4 regions of the Bradyrhizobium sp. WSM2254 genome follow, and region 2 is predicted to be linked to each of the others. Evidence: predicted binding sites of a transcription regulator. Region 2 holds the regulator's gene; each other region holds the start of a gene.

Region 1 (5,401 bases), on a different contig from region 2:
ATACGGCCGCGCTTTCGTCCTTGGCGCCGGCGAATGTGCTCGTGCTGGCCAAGGCGCACACCAGCGCAATTGCAGCCACGCTTCGCAGCGGAGATCTGTCGGCAGTGTCGTTCACGGCTGGTGCGCTACTTGAAAATGCCCGTGCGCCGCATGAACAAATAGGCGGCACCGACCGACGAGGCCATCAGCGCCGCCGCCCAGAAAAATCCGCTCTCCACGTCGGTGAGCGGCAGGCCCTTGGTGTTCATGCCGAAGATGCCGGTGATCAGCGTCGGCGGCAGTAGCAGGGAGGTCACGATGGAGAGCGTGTGGAGGTGGCGGTTGCTCTCCTCCTCGTTCTTGAAGCGCAGCTCCTCCTCGAGCAGGCGGCTGCGCTCGCGCAGCTCGACGATGTCGTGATCGAGGCCATCGAGCCGCTGCGCCAGCTTGCCGGCGTGGATCCGCAAGCCCGGCGACAGGTGATCGGTGTTCTTCTGGTCGAGCCGGTGAAACAGCACGCGCAGGCCGGTGAGCTGACGATGCAGCCTGACGCAGGTGCGGCGCAACCGGCCGAGGGTGCGGCGCATCTCTGGCCTCGCCTCGTCGGCGAGGATGCGCTCCTCGATGCCGTCGATCTCCTGCCCAAGCTTGTCGGCCATCCTGTCGAGCGTGTCGGCAACCTCGTCGACGATCTTTTCCAGGAGGTGGGCGACGTTGTCGACGCGGTAGCCGCCTTCGAGCACCCGGCGCGTCGCATCCGCCGAGCACAGCGCCTGATGGCGGCCGCTGACCAGCAGGTGCTCGGTCATGGCGAAGCGCAGGAACGCGGTCTCTTCCGTGGCGCTGTCGATGTCGCGCACGAGGTCGGAGAACACGCCGTAGACGCAGTGGTCGATGACATGGAGCTGCTGGAACGTGTCGTTCGACAGCAGCAGTTCGCGCGCAAGCGGCGGCAGCTGTGAGGCCGCAATCCACGGCCGCGCCCGCGCGTCGGTCAGGTTGAAATGCAGCCAGAGCCGGCCGTCATGGCTGAACTCGATCGGCCGGTCGATCGGCAGCGCCTCGGCGCTGCCGTCGCTGTGCAGGCGGAACGCCCAGACCAGGCCCGGAATGGCAGGCTCAGACCCCGATATCGCGCTGACAAGCTTTGCCGGCTCAGCCATGGTCGCCCCAACCGTCAACACATGCCCCGTCTCCGGAAGATGGCTGACGGCATCTTCCGGACCCACGCGGGTACTCAATTACGCCTCTGTTACAGTTTGATGATGGCGCCGCCCTATTCCGCGGCCAGCCCCGTCGCGGCCGCCGCCTCGGCCTCCCTGATGTAGTCGTGCACGACGCGGCCGAACGGCAGCGTCAGATCGGCGATGTAGTGATGCGCGCCGACGACGCGGCGAACCGGGAAATCGGCAACCGGCGCATTGACGTGCGGCACAAGGTGAAGACGTCCGGGCCCCATCCAGGAGCCCTTCGGCACGATATCGGTGAGGTTGATCGCGACGAGCTGGCAGACTTCGAGACGGCCGTCGACGCCCGGGATCATCTTCAGATTCACCTGCGTCTTCGACAGCGTGGCGCGGGTGAGATCGCCGTTGCCGACCATGCTCTCGTGCTTGTAGCCCATCGTGCCCATGGCGACGAGCTGGCCGGCATATTCCAGCGTCCCCGTCAGCGTGTCCTTGACGATCTCGAGTTTGGGATGGGCGTATTTCTTGGGAAAGCCCCAGATCTCGCGGCCCGCGGCGATCGGCGGATCGTCGTCGAGATACATCTGCGAAACGAAGTTGACCTCCTCGCCATGCAGGCGCGCCGGGATGACGAGCCCGGACTCGGTGTAGCTGCCGAAGCCGGAGGAGTCCGGCATCCTGATCCATTCGTAATGCACGATCGGCTGGTCGATCGGCTCCAGCGGCTCGGGCAGGCCGGCGCGGATCAGGTCCGGATCGGTCTCGTAGGTGATGACGAGGAATTCGCGGTTGACGAAGCGATAGGGACCGGCCGGATAGCTCGGTCCAGCGGCCGGCATGGACGGAAGTCTCAGCACGTCTTCCCTGCGCATCGCTGGTCTCCTCATGTCTGTGATGCCTGCCCGGCAGCGTCGGGCGGTGATGCAGATTGCTAGCGGCCGTCATTGACCGCGATGTGAAGGATTTCCGTCAGGCGCACGACCCGCGGCCATTCCCGTTGCGATTGACCTGCATGCAGACGATGCATCGGGCGCCACCCTTGTCATCACGCCGTCACCGCAGGACGCAATCGTTCGGCGAAGGCAGGAGGCATCGCCATGGACGCCCGCACGTCGCAACCGAGCTATCAGACCCATCAGCCTCCCGCGCGGGGCTGGCGGCCCGAGCGCTGCGACCGCGTCGCGCTGGTGCTGCAAGGCGGCGGCGCGCTTGGCGCCTACCAGGCCGGCGTCTATCAGGCGCTGCACGAGGCCGGCATCGAGCCGGACTGGGTCTGCGGCGTATCGATCGGCGCGATCAACTCCGCCATCATCGCCGGCAACCGGCCGGAGAAGCGGCTCGATGCGCTGCGCGTCTTCTGGGAGCGCATCACCAACCGCAAGGTCTGGCACTATACCCCGGATGGCGACGTCTTCCGCCAGTGGCGCAACCTCACCAGCGCGTGGATGACGTCAGCCATGGGCCAGCCCGGCTTCTTCACCCCGCACCAGGTCAATCCCTGGTTCAGCCCGATCGGCGCCAGGACGGCGACGAGCTATTACGACACGACGCCGCTGCGCGAGAGCCTGCGCGAGCTCGTCGACTTCGATCTCATCAACGAGAAGAAGGTCCGCTTCGCCGTCGGCGCGGTGAACGTGCTCTCCGGCAACTTCATCTATTTCGACAACGCCCATGACGAGATCGGGCCGGAGCACATCATGGCCTCCGGCGCCCTGCCCCCGGCGCTGCCGATGGTGCGGATCGGCACCGATCATTTCTGGGACGGCGGCATCGTCTCCAACACCCCGCTCCAGCATCTGCTCGACCAGGAGGACGCGCTCAATTCGCTGGTATTCCAGGTCGACCTGTTCAGCGCCCGCGGCGTGCTGCCACGCTCGATCCAGGACGTGATGGCCCGCCACAAGGACATCATGTATTCCTCGCGCACGCGCCACAACACCGACGTCTATCGCCGCACGCACAATCTCAAGGTCGTGCTCTACAAGGCCCTGGCGAAGCTGCCGGAGGAGCAACTCTCCGACGAGGAGCGCAATCTCAAGGCCAGCCTCTGCCATATGCCCGAGATCGCCATCCTGCACTTGATCTACCAGCAGAAGGCTTATGAGGGCGACGCCAAGGACCACGAATTCTCGGGCACCTCGATGCGCGAGCACTGGGCGAGCGGCTTCGAGGACACCAAGCGCACGCTGAAGCGGCGCGACTGGATCAAGATGCCCGAGCAAGGCATGGGGCTGGTGGTGCACGACGTGCATCGGGAGACGGAGAGCGCGTAGCGCGGCGACGCTCGCGGCAAGCCTTCCGCAAAGCACTCGAAAACAACCCCATGCAATGTAGCCGATGGCCGGCGGCAGATGCCTCCTGCATCTGCAAAACCATTTGGCACGTTGGGCAAAACAGCGGCATCACGCCATCCTGCCGCAACCGTACGATGCTCAATGAAGGATGCTTCGCAGGGTATCGGCTGACCACGCAATCCCCTGCACGAGAGTCAATTCGGCTGCACCACATTGCGACGCGAACGGACGTGTCGCGGCTTGCCTTCGTAGCTGACACGAACTCTTCTGCCGAGGTCGGCGCCGCTCCCTGCTCGACCGCCCGACGTGCACGAAGATGTCAGCGCCGATATCCTTCAATCGGATGACGGCGTCGGATCGTGACTTTGATAATGAGTCACCACTGAGCGGCCATGAATTTAGCGGCGACAGGTTCCGCCTCACCAACAGCGAGTGACGAGACGATTTCGCCTGGTCTCGATTGCGAGGAGAGATAGAGATGGCGGTTAGAGCTAGTGTCGAAGATGAACGCTTCTATAAAAAGATAGAGAAATCCCTCGATACCACCGCTAGCTTCTGGACCTTCGCGTCCGAGGGATTGAAGACTTACGACAAATATCGGCGAAGCCCGGCCTCTGGGCCGCTCGCCAGGGCGCAAGCGCTCTTGCACGAGTATAACGAAAGCCCGGTGAAACCCGGCACTCTGTCGAAAGTTCTCGCCAAGGCGGACAAAGCCAAGAAGTACTACGAGTACGTCCGCAGAGTAGAGGATGCAGTTGACGAGACGAAGCGAGACGGCGCGCTTCTTAAGCTCGGCATCAAGATCTCCATGGACCTCGCCAAGAAATGGCTTGGTGCATCGCTGACGACGCATCCCTACTATGCCTACCACAAGGTCATGCTCGACGCTCTGGCTGACGCACTCAACGCAGCCCACAACAGCAGATCCACCGTCGACGCCTATCGGCGCGCGGTATCCGCCGCAACCTCGACGGCCGTTGCGAAAGAGTTCAAGCGGCTGGAAGGCAGAAAGGTCGAGATCGTCGCGGCACATGTGGAGTTCACGGACAGGATAGGCGTGGCCGCCGACATCGCGCGCGGCTTGATAGACCAGAAGCTCGCTGAAAGAAAAATCCAACAATATGGCGGAACGGCTCGTATTGCCGCAGCCGTCGCCGATCTCCAGGCGTGGCGCGCGATGTGGGCCGGTCTCGCTTGCGAGTCGATGAAGCTCGTTATCATGGCAGGCACCGAGCTCAACGTTGCCGCCGCAGCGATGCACGAGATGCGACAAACGATGGCCAAGCTCATGGGCGGTGGCACCACGAGTGTGCTAGCCGGTCGTGGCGCCATCAGCGCCATCGAATGGGAAAAGTACGATCAGATAGTCAACAGACGGACGCCAGATCGGGCGGCGATGGACCCGGTCGCATTTGCACAGTCCAATCATGGCCGGGCCCTTGCCTGGACCACGGCCCTTGCAGAAATGTGCGATTTCGTCACAACCGACGAGGTCTACTTCCCAAGCAAATTCAATACTCAGCTCGAGCGACTGAACAAAGTTCTGTACGTCTGATAAGCCTGTCTTTGTCAACGGTTGGGGTGGGCGAAGGCGAGCCGCCAATGGTCTGGCAGCCCGCCGAGGTCCCGTTCCTGCTTCCGTCACATATCGAGATTGATGTCGGCGTTTCCCTCAACTCGTCGTGCCGCGCGGGTTGACGACCGTATACCCCCGCAAGGAACGCGCGTGCATTCTTGTTGCGTGTCCGCCCGAGTTGGCGTCATACGCCATCCAGATGTCTCCCCCGAGGTGCTGCTCCAGGACGAACACGTGGCCGCGTCGTGCCGCCACCATTCCCGGCGCTGGCGATGTACGCGGAAAACGCAGCCAGTTGGCCGCGAGATTCAATTCCGGCACCATACGACCGAACACGCGCAGGGCCGCGCCGCAACCGCAGAAGG
Region 2 (5,401 bases):
CGATCAGGATGCCGGCGGTCTGCGGACCGATCGCCTTCTTGACGGCCTCGATGTCGCCATGCGGCACCTGGTCGAAGCCATCCATCGGCGGACCAAAACCTTCGAGATATTTTGCAGATCCCGTTGCAGCCAGCGTCGCCAGCGTGCGGCCGTGGAAGGCGCCTTCGAAGGTGATGATGCGGTAGCGTTCCGGATGCCCCTTGGAGAAGTGGTGATGGCGGACCAGCTTGATCACACCTTCCAGCGCCTCGGCGCCGGAATTGCAGAAGAACACGAAGTCCGCGAAGCTTTCATTGCACAGGCGCGTAGCGAGCTTCTCGCCATCCGGGCTCTGGAACAGGTTCGACATGTGCCAGAGTTTTGTCGCCTGCTCCTGCAGCGCCTTGACCAGCGCGGGATGGGCGTGGCCGAGCGCGTTCACCGCGACGCCGGACGTAAAATCGAGATAGCGATCGCCATTGGTCGCAATCAGCCAGCAGCCTTCGCCGCGCTCGAAACCGAGGTCGGACCTGGCGAAAACGGGAAGCAAATGCGGCGCTGCGCTGCTAGTCATGACGGTCACTTGATGTTGCGGACGGTGTGAGCGTGCATTGCGCAACGCACCATTGACCGGCCCGGAAAACGAAACGTGCCGCCTTTTAAGGGCGGCACGTGACACTATCTTATGCTTGGTGAAACCGGTGTCAATGCCGCCCGAAAGCCTCGCGAAACGCTGAATCCGTAGTCTTGCGGTGCCAAATTTGCCGGGTTTTGGCCACGGAACATGTGGAAGCGAGTCGGCTGACTCTTGCGCGTGAGTCACGCCATATTGTAGCGTTTGGCTTGTCAGATACGACATCTCGTGCAGCAGTTCTGATCCTCTAAGTCCTCATGTACCGGCGTAAACGTTCGGGCGCATCTGGTGCGCCCGGCGAGCCTTAAGGGATTCTGACGGCACGGGTTTTTCGAGGCTTAGGCATTCGCCGCGAGGCGCCAGGATGGCAGCCGCACGGCGAGGGAAAGGGTGCAATGACGGTTTTGACCTGGTCCGACGATCGCGTCGAGCAGTTGAAAAAGCTCTGGGAGGCCGGATTATCGGCCAGCCAGATCGCAGCCGAGCTCGGCAATGTGACCCGTAATGCCGTGATCGGCAAGGTGCACAGGCTCGGCCTGTCCGGCCGCGCCAAGAGCCCGTCATCGGCGGCTCCGCGGCCGCGCAAGGCGCGCCCCGCGCAGCACATGATGCGGGTGAGCCGCCCCATTGCGCGCGGCAACACCGCGCTGGCGCAGGCCTTCGAGGTCGAGGTGGAGGCCGAACCGGTCACCTACGACAACGTGGTGCCGATGAGCCAGCGGCTGTCGCTGCTGGAGCTGAACGAGGCGACCTGCCACTGGCCGGTCGGCGATCCCTCGAGCGCGGATTTCTTCTTCTGCGGCGGCAAGGCGCTGTCGGGCCTGCCCTACTGCGCCCAGCACTCGCGCGTGGCGTATCAGCCAGCCGCGGATCGCCGGCGCGCACCGGCCAAGCCCTCGCGGTGAGTTTAAGCCCGCGCTGCTAGTGTCGCGCGATGACGGCTCAAAATACTCCGTGTCGTCCCGGCGAAGGCCGGGACCCATACCGCGAGGTCTATCGACTCGTCTGCGGTGCCAATTCCGAACAACTCGTCTTCGCCAAACCACTTCCTGTGGTTATGGGTCCCGGCCTTCGCCGGGACGACCACTGAGTTTGCGGTCGCACTCAGCCCTAAAACATCCGCACAGACTTACGTCTGCTCCGCCTTCGCAAAGCGATCATCCAGCGCGTAGCCGGCGCCGCGGACGGTGCGGATGGGATCCTGCTCGCGGCCGAGATTGAGCAGCTTGCGCAGGCGGCCGATATGGACGTCGACGGTACGCTCGTCGATGTAGATGTCGCGGCCCCAGACGCTGTCGAGCAGCTGCTCGCGCGAGAACACGCGGCCGGGATGCTCCAGGAAGAACTCCAGCAGGCGATATTCGGTCGGGCCGAGGTCGATCGGCCGGCCCGAGCGCGCCACGCGGCGCTTGTCGCGATCGAGCTCGATGTCGCCATAGGCGAGCACGGTGGCGAGCCGCTCGGGGCTGGCGCGCCGCAGCAGGCCCTTCACGCGCGCCAGCAGCTCCGGCACCGAGAACGGCTTGACGATGTAATCGTCCGCGCCGGTCGCAAGACCCCGCACCCGCTCGCTCTCCTCACCGCGCGCGGTGAGCATGATGATCGGCAGCTGCTTGGTCTCGGGCCGGGTCCGCAGCCGCCGGCACAGCTCGATGCCCGACAGGCCCGGCAGCATCCAGTCGAGCACGATCAGATCGGGGATATGTTCCTTGAGGCGGGTGTCGGCGTCGTCGCCGCGCATCACCGTCTCGACGTCATAGCCGTCGCCTTCGAGGTTGTAGCGGAGAAGCTCGGTGAGAGCTTCCTCGTCCTCAACCACCATAATGCGTGCGCCCATGGTGTCGTCGCTCCTTGCGTCTTCAGGTATTCGGGACCGTCGTGGCGAAGGTCGTCATGTCGCCCTTCGGCCGCTTGTCGGTGATCGCCTGGCCCTCGATCATGTAGAACACGGTCTCGGCGATGTTGGTGGCGTGGTCGCCGATCCGCTCGATGTTCTTGGCGCAGAACATCAGATGGATGCAGAACGAGATGTTGCGCGGATCCTCCATCATGTAGGTGAGGAGCTCGCGGAACAGCGAGGTGCAGATGGCGTCGACTTCCTCGTCGCCCTTCCACACCGCCATCGCCGCCGGCAGATCGTGCGCGGCATAGGCGTCCAGCACCGACTTGACCTGCTGCTGCACGAGGTCGGTCATGTGCTCGAGGCCGCGGAACAGCTTGAGCGGATGGAAATCCGTCTCCAGCGCCGCGACGCGCTTGCCCATGTTCTTGGCGAGGTCGCCGATGCGCTCGAGATCGGTCGCAACGCGCATGGCGCCGACGATCTCGCGCAGATCGACCGCCATCGGCTGGCGGCGGGCGATGGTGAGCACGGCGCGCTCCTCGATGCGCTTCTGCAGCGCGTCGAGCTCGGTGTCGGTGGCGACCACGCGCTGGCCGAGCGCGACGTCGCGGCGGATCAGCGCGTCGACGGAATCGACGATCATGCGCTCGGCAATCCCGCCCATCTCGGCGACGAGCCGGGTGAGCTCCTGGAGGTCGGTGTCGAAGGCCTTTGCGGTATGTTCAGAACCCATGTCCCGTCTCCTCAGCCGAACCGGCCGGTGATGTAATCCTGCGTGCGCCGGTCGCTCGGCGACGTGAAGATCTTGCTGGTGTCGTCGAACTCGATCAGCTCGCCGAGATACATGAAGGCGGTCTTGTCGGAGACGCGCGCCGCCTGCTGCATGTTGTGGGTGACGATCGCGATCGTGTAGTTCTCGGACAGTTCCTGGATCAGCTCCTCGACCTTGGCGGTCGAGATCGGGTCGAGCGCCGAGCAGGGCTCGTCGAACAGGATCACCTCGGGCCGCACCGCGACGGTGCGGGCGATGCAGAGGCGCTGCTGCTGGCCGCCGGAGAGCGACAGGCCGGAGGCGTTGAGCTTGTCCTTGACCTCGTTCCACAGCGCGCCGCCGCGCAGCGCCTTCTCGACGCGGCCGTCCATCTCGGACTTCGAGATCTTCTCGTAGAGGCGGATGCCGAAGGCGATGTTCTCGTAGATCGTCATCGGGAACGGCGTCGGCTTCTGGAACACCATGCCGACGCGGGCGCGCAGCAGATTGAGGTCGAGCTTGCCGTCGAGGATGTTGGTCTGGTCGAGCATGAGCTGGCCGGTGGCGCGCTGACCCGGATAGAGGTCGTACATCCGGTTGAAGATGCGCAGCAGGGTCGACTTGCCGCAGCCCGACGGGCCGATGAACGCGGTGACGCGGTTGGCGCCGAGCGTCAGGTTGATGTTCTTCAGCGCGTGGTGCTCGCCGTAGTAGAAGTTGAGGTTGCGCACCGTCACCTTGGCCGGAGCCTCGGGCAACACCGGCGCCTGGGGCAAACCACCAGCCGCGCTCATCGATACGGAAAGCTCACTCATTTTGCGGTCCTCTCGGCGCCAAGGATGCGCGCGCCAATGTTCAGGGCAAGCACGGTAATCGTGATCAGCAGCGCGCCGCTCCAGGCCAGCTGCTTCCAATAGGCGTAGGGGCTCTGGACGAAGTTGTTGATGGTGACAGGCAGGTTCGCCATCGTCTTGTTCAGGCCGAGGCTGAAGAACTGGTTCGACAGCGCGGTGAAGAGCAGCGGCGCGGTCTCGCCGGCGACGCGGGCGGTTGCGAGCAGCACGCCGGTGATGAGGCCGGAGCGGGCGGCGCGATAGGCGATCCGCTTGATCACCAGCGAGCGCGGCAGGCCGAGGGCGGACGCCGCCTCGCGCAGTGCGTTCGGCACCAGCAGCAGCATGTCCTCGGTCGTGCGCAGCACCACCGGGATGACGATGACGGCGAGCGCGAGGCTGCCGGCGATCGCCGAGAAGCCGCGCATCGGCACCACCACCGCGCCGTAGATGAACAGGCCGATGATGATCGAGGGCGCCGAGAGCAGGATGTCGTTGATGAAGCGGATCACCGACGTCAGCTTGTCATTGCGGCCGTACTCGGCGAGATAGGTGCCGGCGAACAGGCCGAGCGGCGCGCCGACGCCGACGCCGAGCACGGTCATGATGATCGAACCGACGATGGCGTTGCGCAGGCCGCCTTCGGTCGAGCCGGGAGGCGGCGTGTCCGCCACGAAAATCTCAAGGTTCAGACCGGCGATGCCGTTGTAAAGCAGCGTGATCAGGATCAGCGCAAGCCAGGTGACGCCGAAGGCGGCGGCGGCCATGCAGAGGCCGCGGATGATGAAGTCCTTGCGGCGGCGGCGTGAATAGATCGGGTTCATGGCGTTAGTTCCCCGCCTTCTTTTCCAGCCGCATCAGCATCAGCCGGGCGGCGGCCAGCACGAAGAACGTCAGCACGAACAGCAGAAGGCCGAGCAGGATCAGGCCGGACTGGTGCAGGCCGTCGCTCTCGGCGAACTCGGATGCGATCGCCGCCGAGATCGTGGTGCCCGGGGCGAAGATCGAGGAGGAGATGCGGAACGAGTTGCCGATGATGAACGTCACCGCCATAGTCTCGCCGAGCGCGCGCCCCAGCGCCAGCATGACGCCGCCAATGACGCCGACGCGGGTGTAGGGGATCACCACGCTGCGGACGACTTCCCAGGTTGTGCAGCCGACGCCGTAGGCGGCCTCCTTCAGCACCGGCGGCACCGTCTTGAACACGTCGACCGAGATCGAGGTGATGAAGGGCAGCACCATGATGGCAAGGATCAGCGCGGCGTTGAACAGGCTGAGATAGGACGGGGGCCCCGCGAAGATCGCGCCCAAGACGGGGACGCCGTCGAAGATCTTGATCATGAAGGGCTGGAAGGTGTTGG
Region 3 (5,401 bases), on a different contig from region 2:
CACCATCGAGCTGCAAGGCGCGCCGAAATATGGCGAGCAGAGCGATTGGAACTGGGGTGACGATGCGGCGGTGCGCGGCATCAACTCCTACTATGGCGTTCCCTTCGCGTAGGCTCCGCACCTGAGGAGATCCAATGAGCAAGGAAAAGCCCACCGACGATCCCCGACAGCAGAACGATTGGGGATCGCACGCCCAGACGGACAAGCCCTGGAAGGGCAATCCGGGAAGGAGCAGCGATCGGGCGAGGCGAAGCCCGATCTGGAAAAGTGGCAAACCACCAAGACGCACTGACCAAGGTGCGCCGAGGCTGAAAGTATCACGAACGAAGATTGCGGCATCGGCACCGCGGTTTCGCCCGCGATCGTCAGCCGTGCCGACGATCCACGGCGGCGATGCTGCGCGCGTCAGCGCCACTCACCCCACCGCTTCCCTCCGCCCCGGCCCCGCATGCACATGCACCTGCTTCGCATGCAGCACCTCGCCGCATTCCGAGCACACCATCACCGGGTCGAACAGCTTGCCGCAAGTCTTGTGCTCATGCAGCAGCGGGCGACCGCGCTCGTCGCCCATGTGGGCGTCGCCCCAATGCACCATCGCCATGATGATCGGGTAGAGGTCGAGACCCTTCTGCGTCAGGATATATTCGTAGCGCTTGGGCGCCTCGGAATAGGGGACGCGGCGCAGGATGCCGAAGCGGACCAGCTTCTTCAGCCGTTCCGACAGAAGATGCCTGGTGATCTGGAGCGAGGACTGAAATCCCTCGAACCGTCGCACGCGCAAAAAGCATTCGCGCAGGATCAGAAGCGTCCAGCGATCGCCGACCACGGCGACGGTACGGGAGAGCGAGCAGGGCTCTTCGTCCAGCGTGTCCCACTTCATGATCCGGTCTCCGGCGCGGCTCAGTAAGTCAGAAAAAGGAACTGACTTGAATGATCAATGCAATTTGTCCTTGAAGCTAGCATCCTGCCTCGCGATTTGACAGTTCTATTTTAGAACTATAGCCTTCGCTTCAAACACTGCGCACCTGAGGAGGCGACCTTGCCCAAGCGAAACGCGACAGCCGCCGTGATCGGGGCCGGCGATTTCATCGGCTCCGAGATTGCCAAGAAATTCGCAGCCGAGGGTTTTTCGGTCTTCGCCGGACGCCGCAACGGCGACAAACTGGCGCCGCTGGTGAAGGACATCGAGGCTGCCGGCGGCGAAATCCACGCGCGCTCGCTCGATGCGCGGAAAGAGGAAGAGGTCATCTCTTTCCTCGACGATGCCGACAAGCACGCACCGCTGGAAGTCTGCATCTTCAACGTCGGTGCCAACGTCAATTTCCCGATCCTCGACACCACCGAGCGCGTGTTCCGGAAGGTGTGGGAGATGGCCTGCTATTCCGGCTTCCTCGCAGGCCGGGAAGCGGCGCGGCTGATGCTTCCGCGCGGCGGCGGCAATATCTTCTTCACCGGCGCCACGGCCTCCTTGCGTGGCGGCAGCGGCTTTGCCGCGTTCGCCAGCGCCAAATTCGGCCTGCGCGCGGTGGCGCAGGCGATGGCGCGCGAGCTTGGGCCGAAGAACATCCACGTCGCCCATCTCATCATCGATTCCGGCGTTGATACCGAATGGGTGCGGCAGCGCCGTCTCGAGGCGCTCGGCCCGAACGCGCTGGATAATCCCGACCTGCTGATGCCGCCGTCGGCGGTGGCCGATTCCTATTGGCAGCTCTATCAGCAGCCGAAGAGCGCCTGGACCTTCGAAATGGAGATCCGGCCCTTCGGAGAGAAATGGTGACCGCGGCACGAGCCTGCGGCTAGACTGTTCCCATACAAACCGAAATCCGGGAGGAAGCCTGCGTGAAGACCGCGATCACCGAACTGTTCGGCATCGAGCACCCCATCATCCAGGGCGGCATGCATTTCGTCGGCTTTGCCGAGCTGGCCGCCGCCGTCTCCAATGCCGGCGGGCTCGGCATCATCACGGGTCTCACGCAGAAGACGCCGGAGCTGCTGGCAAAAGAGATCGCGCGCTGCCGCGACATGACCGACAAGCCGTTCGGCGTGAACCTCACCTTTCTGCCGGCCTTCTCGGCACCGCCTTATCCCGAATACATCGCGGCCATTGTCGAAGGTGGCGTCAAGTCAGTGGAGACTGCAGGCCGTAGCCCGGAACAGTATATGCCGGCGCTGAAGGCGGCCGGCATCAAGGTGATCCACAAATGCACCTCGGTCCGCCATTCCCTGAAGGCCGAGCGCATCGGCTGCGACGCCGTCAGCGTCGACGGCTTTGAGTGCGGCGGCCATCCCGGTGAGGACGACATTCCGAACATGATCCTGCTTCCGCGGGCAGCGGAGGAATTGAAGATCCCGTTCGTCGCCTCCGGCGGCATGGCCGACGGGCGCAGCCTCGTCGCGGCGCTGTCGCTGGGCGCGGCCGGCATGAACATGGGCACGCGCTTCATCGCGACCAAGGAAGCGCCGGTGCATCAGAACGTGAAAAATGCGCTGGTCGCCGCGACCGAGCTCGACACCCGTCTGATCATGCGGAGCTTGCGCAATACCGAACGCGTCCTGAAGAACGCCAATGTCGATCGTCTGCTCGACATCGAGCGCGCGAAGGGCGACAAGCTGACCATCGACGACATCCACGACCAGGTCGCGGGCGTATATCCCAGGATCATGCTGGACGGAGAGATGGACGCGGGCGCCTGGAGCTGCGGCATGGTCGCGGGCCTCATCCGCGATATCCCCTCCTGCAAGGAACTGGTCGATCGCATTATGAATGAGGCGGAACAGATCATCCGCAGCCGCCTGATGGGGTTCCTGGACGGGACGGGGGCGACGCGAAAGGTCGCCTGAACACCGCCAAACTTCTTAACCACGGCGGCACTTGAACGCTGGAATTGCGCGCGACGCTTCCTAAATAGGGGTAAATTACCCCTTTGATAAATCAATTTCAGGAGGCGTCCGTGGTCCTGAAGAGCGCTCATTTTGCTGTCGCCGTTGCCCTCGTGCTGGCATGGGGCGGCGTCGCGCGCGCTGATGACTACAAGCCTGATGAATATCTCGGTCTCGATCTGTCCAAGGCGGTGTTGTCGCCGAAGCGGCTCGGGCCGGAGACGCGGTTCGCACCGGTCGCACTCGAGGCCCGCGGCGGCAGCGAGGCGCAGGCCCGCGCCGAGCCCGTGGACGTGCCGAAGAAGGTTGCCGCCGAACGCGTGCATGTGTCGGAGCCGAAGGTCGCGCGCGTCAAGCCCGCGCAGCCGCGCGGTGCGGCCCGAACCAAGCTCGCGCATCGCCACGGCAATCCGCTGGATGCGCAGGCGAGGGATACCCGCATCCAGACCTGGCCGTGCCGCTCCGGCGGCATCTGCAACTGGCAGCGCTGAGTCTTCGCCCTCCCCGTAAGAACGGGGAGAGGGAGTAGACCATCGACCGTCATCCCCACGTCGTAAAACCGTCGGCGCGGAGTCAAGAAACCGTAAGGGTAGGAGTCAAGGAGCGCAGGCACCTTCCGTCGCGATTCGACGAAGGTCTCCTGAATGGCAACGCTCCGCGCCCCGCGCGCATGGACCCGGCGGCAATTCCTGGTCCGCTCCACCTCCGGCCTCGCCTTGGCCGCGCTCGCAAAGCCATCCATCAGCCGTGCCGCCGACCGCCCGCGGATCGCCGGCGGCATCCAGTCCGGCGACGTCTCGGACGGCTCCGCCGTGATCTGGGCGCGCGCCGACCGGGCCGCGCGCATGCAGGTGGAATGCTCCACCGTCGAGAGTTTCAAGACCATCATCGCGGCGGCCTCGAGCGACGCGTTGCCCGACGCCGACTTCACCTCGAAGCTGCTGCTGAGCGATCTGCCGCCCGGACAGGACATCGTCTATCGCGTCCGCTTCGACGACATCGCAACCGGCATCGCGGGCGAAAGCCGCGTCGGCCATTTCCGCACTGCGCCGGCCGCAGGCCAATCGATCTCGTTCCTGTGGTCCGGCGATACCGCGGGGCAGGGCTGGGGCATCGACGTCTCGCGCGGCGGCTATCGCAGCTATCGCACCATGCTCGACAACCGCCCTGACTTCTTCATTCACTCCGGTGACCACATCTACGCCGACTGCACTGTACCATCCGAACAGAAGCTGCCGAACGGCGAGACCTGGCGCAACATTGTCACGGAAGAAAAATCCGAGGTCGCGCACACGCTGGCGCAGTTCCGCGGCAACTACAAATACAATCATCTCGACGCGCATTTTCGCGATTTCCACGCGAACGTGCCGATGTTTGCGCAGTGGGACGATCACGAGGTCAGCAACGACTGGTCACCGTCCGGCAGCTATGACGAGGCTGGCTATGAGGACGACGGCACGCCGCGCCTGGTCGCGCGCGCCCGCCGCGCCTTCTTCGACTTCATGCCGATCCGTGACGTCGGCGCACGGCAGGGGCGGGTCTATCGCAAGATCGCTTATGGACCGCTGCTCGACGTCTTCATGGTCGACATGCGCAGCTTTCGCGATGACAGCTGGAACAAGGGCAACGACCATCGCGGCTGGATCCTCGGCGCCGAGCAGCTGGCCTGGCTGAAGCGGGAACTCGCTGCCTCGCGCGCGACCTGGAAGGTGATCGCGGCCGACCTGCCGATCGGCCTGATCAGCCTCGATGCGGTCGCGCTCGGTAATGGGCCGCCCGATAGACGCGAGCACGAGATCGCCGATCTGCTCAGCTCCATCAGGCGCGCCGGCGTGCGCAACGTCGTCTGGCTCACCGCCGACATGCACTACACCGCCGCGCATTACTACGATCCGAACAGGGCGCAATTCCAGGATTTCGAGCCGTTCTGGGAGTTCGTCTCCGGCCCGCTGCATGCCGGCACCTGGGGTCCGGGCGAGCTCGACGACACTTTTGGTCCGGTCGCGATGTACCAGAACGGCTGCAGCGAGGCGCAGGGCGAGAACCTCGCGCCCTGCTTCGGATTGCAGTTCTTCGGCCGCGTCGATATCGATGGCGTGACCGGCGTGATGACCGTGACGCTGAAGGACGTGGACAACCGCGACCTCTGGTCGGTCGACATCGTGCCGCAGTCGCAGGCGCGCCCGACCGTGGTCGCGCAGCATTCGTGAGGCCGGTTCGTCATGCCCGGGCTTGCCGTCTTCGCTGAAGCTTCGCCGGCCCAACACCGAATGCCCGGCGAAGCCTTGGCGGAGCCGGGTCAAGCCCGGCCATGACGTTGGGGAGGCACTCAGTGCGCCGACGCTAACCCGATCTTGATTGGCCGCCCCGCTTCCCCCGCGCTATACTGTCCGCTCCCGCCACCTCTTTTCCATCACCGAAGAGTCTGCCCTCGCGGCCCCACCGTGTGTTCGGCGGCTGAAATACGTCAGGAGTTGACCCATGGATCATCTGAAGACACAGGGCATCAGCATGCCCAAGC
Region 4 (5,401 bases), on a different contig from region 2:
GTCACGACCGAGATACCGCGCTCGCGCTCGATCTTCATCCAGTCCGAACGCGTGTTGCGCCGCTCGCCCTTGGCCTTGACCTGACCGGCGAGGTTGATGGCGCCGCCGAACAGCAGCAGCTTTTCGGTCAGCGTGGTCTTGCCGGCGTCGGGGTGGGAGATGATCGCAAAGGTCCGCCGCCGCGCCACTTCAGCGGCAAGCGGGGAACGGGCCGGCGATTCGGCTGGAATGGCGATGTCGGACATGGCGGGAGCGTTTGGCAGGGAAAATGGGCCTGATCAAGCCTCATTTGGTGATTGCGGAGCCCTTCGGCCAGCCCCATATCGCCCCTGGGGGAGGACGGCCTTCCTTTTCATCAGCATATCAGCCGCGGGGACGACCCTGCCTTGCACGGAGGGTCGTCATGGCCTGGAGCATCCTATTCGTCGCCGGTCTGCTCGAGATTACCTGGGCGATCGGCCTGAAATATACTGAGGGTTTTACCAGGCTTGTTCCGTCCGTCATCACGCTCGCGGCGATGGCCGGCAGCGTCATCCTGCTCGGACTCGCCCTCAAATCGCTGCCCGTCGGAACCGCCTATGCGGTGTGGACCGGCATCGGCGCGGTCGGCACCGCGACACTTGGCATCATCCTATTCGGTGAGCCGGCCACGGCGTTCCGGCTTGCCAGCATCGGGCTGATCGTCGCCGGCATCGCCGGGCTGAAATTCGTCACCTGACGAAGATCTTGACCGCCCACCAGGTCAGCGCCGCCACGATCGCGGAGGCCGGGATCGTGATCACCCAGGCATAGACGATCGAGCTGGCGACGTTCCAGCGCACCGCGGAGACCCGGCGGGCCGCGCCAACGCCCACGATCGCGCCGGTGATGGTGTGGGTGGTCGAGACGGGAACCCCGAGGAAGGTCGCCATGAACAGGGTCACGGCGCCGCCGGTTTCGGCACAAAAGCCCTGCATCGGGGTCAGCTTGGTGATGCGCAGGCCCATGGTGCGGACGATGCGCCAGCCGCCCATCAGCGTGCCCAGCGCCATCGCCGCCTGGCAGGACAGCACCACCCAGAACGGCACCGAGAATTCGCTGCCAAGTTGGCCCTGCGAATAGAGCAGCACGGCGATGATGCCCATGGTCTTCTGCGCGTCATTGCCGCCATGGCCGAGCGAATAGAGCGAGGCGGAGGCGAATTGCAGGATGCGGAAAGCGCGGTCGACCGCGAACGGCGTCGAGCGCACCGAGGCCCAGGACACGATCGCAACCAGCATCATCGCCAGCAGGAAGCCGACCAGCGGCGACAGCACGATGGCGAGCACGGTCTTGGTCAATCCGCTCCAGACCGCCGCCGAAATCCCCGCTTTGGCCATGCCGCCGCCGATGAGGCCGCCGATGAGCGCGTGGGACGACGAGGACGGAATGCCGAGCGCCCAGGTCACGAGATTCCAGACGATGGCGCCGACGAGGGCCGCGAAGATCACCTGGGCATCGACGATCGAGGGATCGATGATGCCGGTGCCGATGGTCTGGGCGACGTGCAGCCCGAACACCATGAAGGCGACGAAATTGAAGAACGCGGCCCAGAACACCGCGAATTGCGGCCGCAGCACGCGGGTCGAGACGATGGTCGCGATCGAATTGGCGGCGTCATGCAGGCCGTTCAGGAAGTCGAACAGCAGCGCGACGGCGATCAATCCGACGAGGACGGGAAGACCCAACGCAGCATCCACGGCGAGGCCCCTGCCCTAAACTTGCTCGATGACGATGCTGTTGATCTCGTTTGCGACGTCGTCGAAGCGATCGGCGACCTTTTCGAGATGGTCGTAGATCTCGACGCCGACGATGAAATCCATCGCGCTGCCGTCGCGATGCTTGAGGAACAGCTCCTTCATCCCGATGTCGTGGAGATCGTCGACCCGGCCCTCGAGCTTGGTCAGCTCTTCGGTGATCGCGGTCAGCATGGCGACGTTCTTGCCGATCTGCTGCATCAGGGGCAGCGCACGGCCGACCAGATTGGCGCATTCGATCAGCAGCGCGCCGATCTCGCGCATCGGCGGCTCGAAGGCGCGGACCTCGAACAGCATCACGGCCTTGGCGGTCTGCTGCATCTGGTCGATGGCGTCGTCCATCGAGGTGATGAGGTTCTTGATGTCGCCGCGGTCGAACGGCGTGATGAAGGTGCGGCGCACCGCCGTCAGCACCTCACGGGTGATGTTGTCGGCATCGTTCTCGAACTGGTTGACGCGCTGGCAATAGACCGGCGTCTCCTCGCCCCCGTTGAGCATGCCCTGGAGCGCGATCGAGCCCTGGATCACGGTCTGGGCATGGCGGTCGAACAGGTCGAAGAACCGTTCTTCCTTGGGCAGGAAAGCGCGAAACCATCGCATCATGGGGATAGACTACCGGTTGGAAATGGCCCGGCCCGGGAGGGCCGTCACGAAACTGTCATAGACCATTTTCGATCCACGCGCGCACTACCTCACGCCCGCGGAACCGGGATCATCCACCGCTTTCACTCAACCAGTAAACTGACGTTAAATCAATTACTTAGAGCGAACGCCGGAAGTAATGCGCGATTTCGCCGATGACGCCGCGGCGGAAGGTAAGCACGCAGATCACGAAGATCGAGCCCTGGATCACCGTCACCCACTGGCCGAAGCTCGCCAGATATTGCTGCATGGCGATGATCACGAAGGCACCGACCACCGGTCCGAAGATGGTGCCGAGCCCCCCGACCAGCGTCATCAGCACGACTTCGCCGGACATCGACCAGTGTACGTCGGTGAGCGAGGCATTTTGCGCCACGAACACCTTCAGCGCTCCGGCGAAGCCGGCCAGCGTGCCCGACAGGACGAAGGCCATGAACTTGTAGTGGTCGGTCCGGTAGCCGAGCGAGATCGCGCGCTGCTCGTTCTCGCGGATCGACTTCAGCACCTCGCCGAACGGCGAGTTGATGATGCGGAAGATCAACAGGAAGCCAGCGAGGAAGCCGACCAGCACGACATAGTACAGGACCGTCGGCTTGGTGAGATCGAGAACGCCGAACATGCGCCCCTGCGGAATGCCCTGGATGCCGTCCTCGCCATGGGTGAACGGCGCCTGGAGGTAGATGAAGTACAGCAGCTGCGACAGCGCCAGCGTGATCATCGAGAAATAGATGCCCTGGCGGCGGATCGAGATGTAGCCGGTCACGATCGAGAGCACGAAAGCACCGGCGATACCGACGAGGATGCCGAGCTCGGGCGGCAACGCCCACACCTTCAGCGCATGCGCGCTGCAATAGCCGGCCGTCCCCAGGAACATCGCGTGGCCGAACGACAACAGGCCGCCATAGCCGATCAGAAGATTGAAGGCGCAGGCGAGCAACGCGAAGCACAGCGCCTGCATCACGAAGAACGGATAGACCCCCGTGAACGGCACCGACGCCAGCAGCAGCGCCATCACCACAAACACGATCATCTCGTCACGCATCGCGCGCGGGGTCGCCCGCAGCGTATCGTCCGTCAAGGCTGTCATATCAGGCCGCCCTTCCCGTCAATCCCGTTGGCTTCACCAAGAGCACCAGCACCATCAGCACGAACACGACGGTGTTGGAGGCCTCGGGGTAGAAATACTTGGTCAGGCCCTCGATCACGCCGAGCGCGAAACCGGTGATGATCGAGCCCATGATCGATCCCATGCCGCCGATCACCACCACGGCGAACACGACGATGATGAGGTCGGCGCCCATCAGCGGCCGCACCTGGTTGATCGGCGCCGAGAGCACGCCCGCGAGCGCGGCCAGACCTACGCCGAGACCGTAGGTCAGCGTGATCATGCGCGGCACGTTGATGCCGAAGGCGCGGACCAGCGTCGGATTTTCGGTGGCGGCGCGCAGATAGGCGCCGAGCCGCGTCTTCTCGATCAGGAACCACGTCGCGATGCACACCGCCAGAGAGAACACGACGACCCAGCCGCGATAGATCGGCAGAAACATGAAGCCGAGATTCATGCCGCCCTTGAGCTGGTCCGGAATGGCGTAAGGCAGGCCGGAGGAGCCGAAATAGTTCTGGAACACGCCCTGCACGATCAGCGCGATGCCGAAGGTCAGCAGCAGGCCGTAGAGATGGTCGAGCCCGGTCAGCCATTGCAGCATGGTCCGCTCCAGGATCATGCCGAAGATGCCGACGACGATCGGGGCGACGATCAATGCTGGCCAGTAGCCAATACTGAGATAGTCGTTGTTGAGCAGAAAATAGGCCACGAAAGCGCCCATCATGTAGAGCGCGCCGTGGGCGAAATTGATGATGTTGAGCATGCCGAAGATCACGGCAAGCCCGAGACTGAGCAGCGCGTAGAACGAGCCGTTGATCAGTCCCACCAGTAGCTGTGCGTAGAGAGCCTGCATCAGGATTAGCTTCCGCCACCAAAATGAAAGCCCGCCGGCGGCACGACCGCCCGGCGGGCCACGAGAGTTACTTCTTCACCAGCGGACAGACGCTCTCGGAGAGCGGCCGGAACGCCTGGTCCGCGGGAACGGTGCCCACCAGCTTATAGTAGTCCCACGGCCCCTTCGATTCCGAAGGCTTCTTGACCTCGAACAGGTAGGCCGGGTGAATCTTGCGGCCATCGACCCGGATACTGCCCTGACCGAACAGCGGATCGTCGGTCTGCATCGACTTCATCTTCTCGACCATTTTGGCGCCGTCATGCGGATTGCCGCCCGTCGCCTCCAGTGCCTTGAAGTAATGGATCAGTCCCGAATAGACACCGGCCTGCACCATCGAAGGCTTCGCCTTGTTCTTCATGCGCTCCGAAAAGCGCTTGGAGAAGGCCCGCGTTCCGTCGTTGAGATCCCAATAGAAGGTTTCGGTGAAATTGAGCCCTTGCGCCACGTTCAGGCCGAGCGAGTGAACGTCGGTGATGAACAACAGCAGCCCGGCAAGCTTCTGCCCGCCAGCAACGATGCCGAACTCGGCGGCCTGCTTGATCGAATTGGTGGTATCGCCGCCGGCATTCGCAAGTCCGACGATCTTCGCCTTCGATGCCTGTGCCTGCAAAAGGAACGAGGAGAAGTCTGAGGAATTGAGCGGATGCTTGACGCTGCCGAGCACCTTGCCGCCCGCCTTTTGCACCACCGCCGCCGTGTCGCGCTCCAGCGCCGCGCCGAACGCATAGTCGGCCGTCAGGAAGAACCAGGAATCGCCGCCAGCCTTCACCAGCGCCTGACCGGTGCTGTTGGCCAGCATGTAGGTATCATAGACCCAGTGGATGGTGTTCGGCGAACATTGGGCGTTCGTCAGATCCGACGTCGCCGCACCCGTGTCGATCAGGATCGAATTCTTCTCCTTGACGACGTTGTTGACCGCGAGTGCGACACCGGAGTTCAGCACATCCATGAAGATGTCGACCTTCTCGACGTCGATCCATTGGC

What was found. The regulator PhoB, encoded in region 2, activates phosphate uptake and scavenging genes when phosphate is short. The targets are predictions, from matches to a motif close to TGTCATNNANCTGTCAT.
Region 1: A3M7_RS0106070 (acetoacetate decarboxylase) is a predicted target of PhoB. The motif match lies at 2,207-2,223, and genes of this name have one in related genera.
Region 3: A3M7_RS0124215 (alkaline phosphatase) is a predicted target of PhoB. The motif match lies at 3,430-3,446, and genes of this name have one in related genera.
Region 4: A3M7_RS0105500 (DUF47 domain-containing protein) is a predicted target of PhoB. The motif match lies at 2,421-2,437, and genes of this name have one in related genera.

Annotation. Positions count from the first base shown of each region.
Region 1 covers NZ_AXAB01000003.1:227,734-233,134, forward strand. Annotated here, with positions in the region: gene A3M7_RS0106060 (carbohydrate porin) at 1-115, opposite strand, end outside; gene A3M7_RS0106065 (transporter) at 126-1,142, opposite strand; gene A3M7_RS0106070 (acetoacetate decarboxylase) at 1,256-2,038, opposite strand; gene A3M7_RS0106075 (patatin-like phospholipase family protein) at 2,264-3,439, shown strand; gene A3M7_RS0106080 (hypothetical protein) at 3,939-5,015, shown strand; gene A3M7_RS46215 (hypothetical protein) at 5,133-5,401, opposite strand, start outside.
Region 2 covers NZ_AXAB01000001.1:316,501-321,901, reverse strand. Annotated here, with positions in the region: gene A3M7_RS0101450 (aspartate aminotransferase family protein) at 1-553, opposite strand, end outside; gene A3M7_RS0101445 (GcrA family cell cycle regulator) at 1,009-1,518, shown strand; gene phoB (phosphate regulon transcriptional regulator PhoB) at 1,743-2,450, opposite strand; gene phoU (phosphate signaling complex protein PhoU) at 2,473-3,189, opposite strand; gene pstB (phosphate ABC transporter ATP-binding protein PstB) at 3,201-4,022, opposite strand; gene pstA (phosphate ABC transporter permease PstA) at 4,019-4,864, opposite strand; gene pstC (phosphate ABC transporter permease subunit PstC) at 4,869-5,401, opposite strand, start outside.
Region 3 covers NZ_AXAB01000033.1:65,322-70,722, reverse strand. Annotated here, with positions in the region: partial or broken gene A3M7_RS47085 (PRC-barrel domain containing protein) at 11-112, shown strand; gene A3M7_RS0124235 (helix-turn-helix domain-containing protein) at 416-880, opposite strand; gene A3M7_RS0124230 (SDR family oxidoreductase) at 1,040-1,777, shown strand; gene A3M7_RS0124225 (nitronate monooxygenase family protein) at 1,840-2,841, shown strand; gene A3M7_RS0124220 (hypothetical protein) at 2,952-3,371, shown strand; gene A3M7_RS0124215 (alkaline phosphatase) at 3,525-5,090, shown strand; gene A3M7_RS0124210 (aldo/keto reductase) at 5,362-5,401, shown strand, end outside.
Region 4 covers NZ_AXAB01000003.1:120,410-125,810, forward strand. Annotated here, with positions in the region: gene A3M7_RS0105485 (peptide chain release factor 3) at 1-245, opposite strand, end outside; gene sugE (quaternary ammonium compound efflux SMR transporter SugE) at 404-718, shown strand; gene A3M7_RS0105495 (inorganic phosphate transporter) at 711-1,718, opposite strand; gene A3M7_RS0105500 (DUF47 domain-containing protein) at 1,734-2,378, opposite strand; gene A3M7_RS0105505 (branched-chain amino acid ABC transporter permease) at 2,536-3,504, opposite strand; gene A3M7_RS0105510 (branched-chain amino acid ABC transporter permease) at 3,506-4,375, opposite strand; gene A3M7_RS0105515 (ABC transporter substrate-binding protein) at 4,443-5,401, opposite strand, start outside.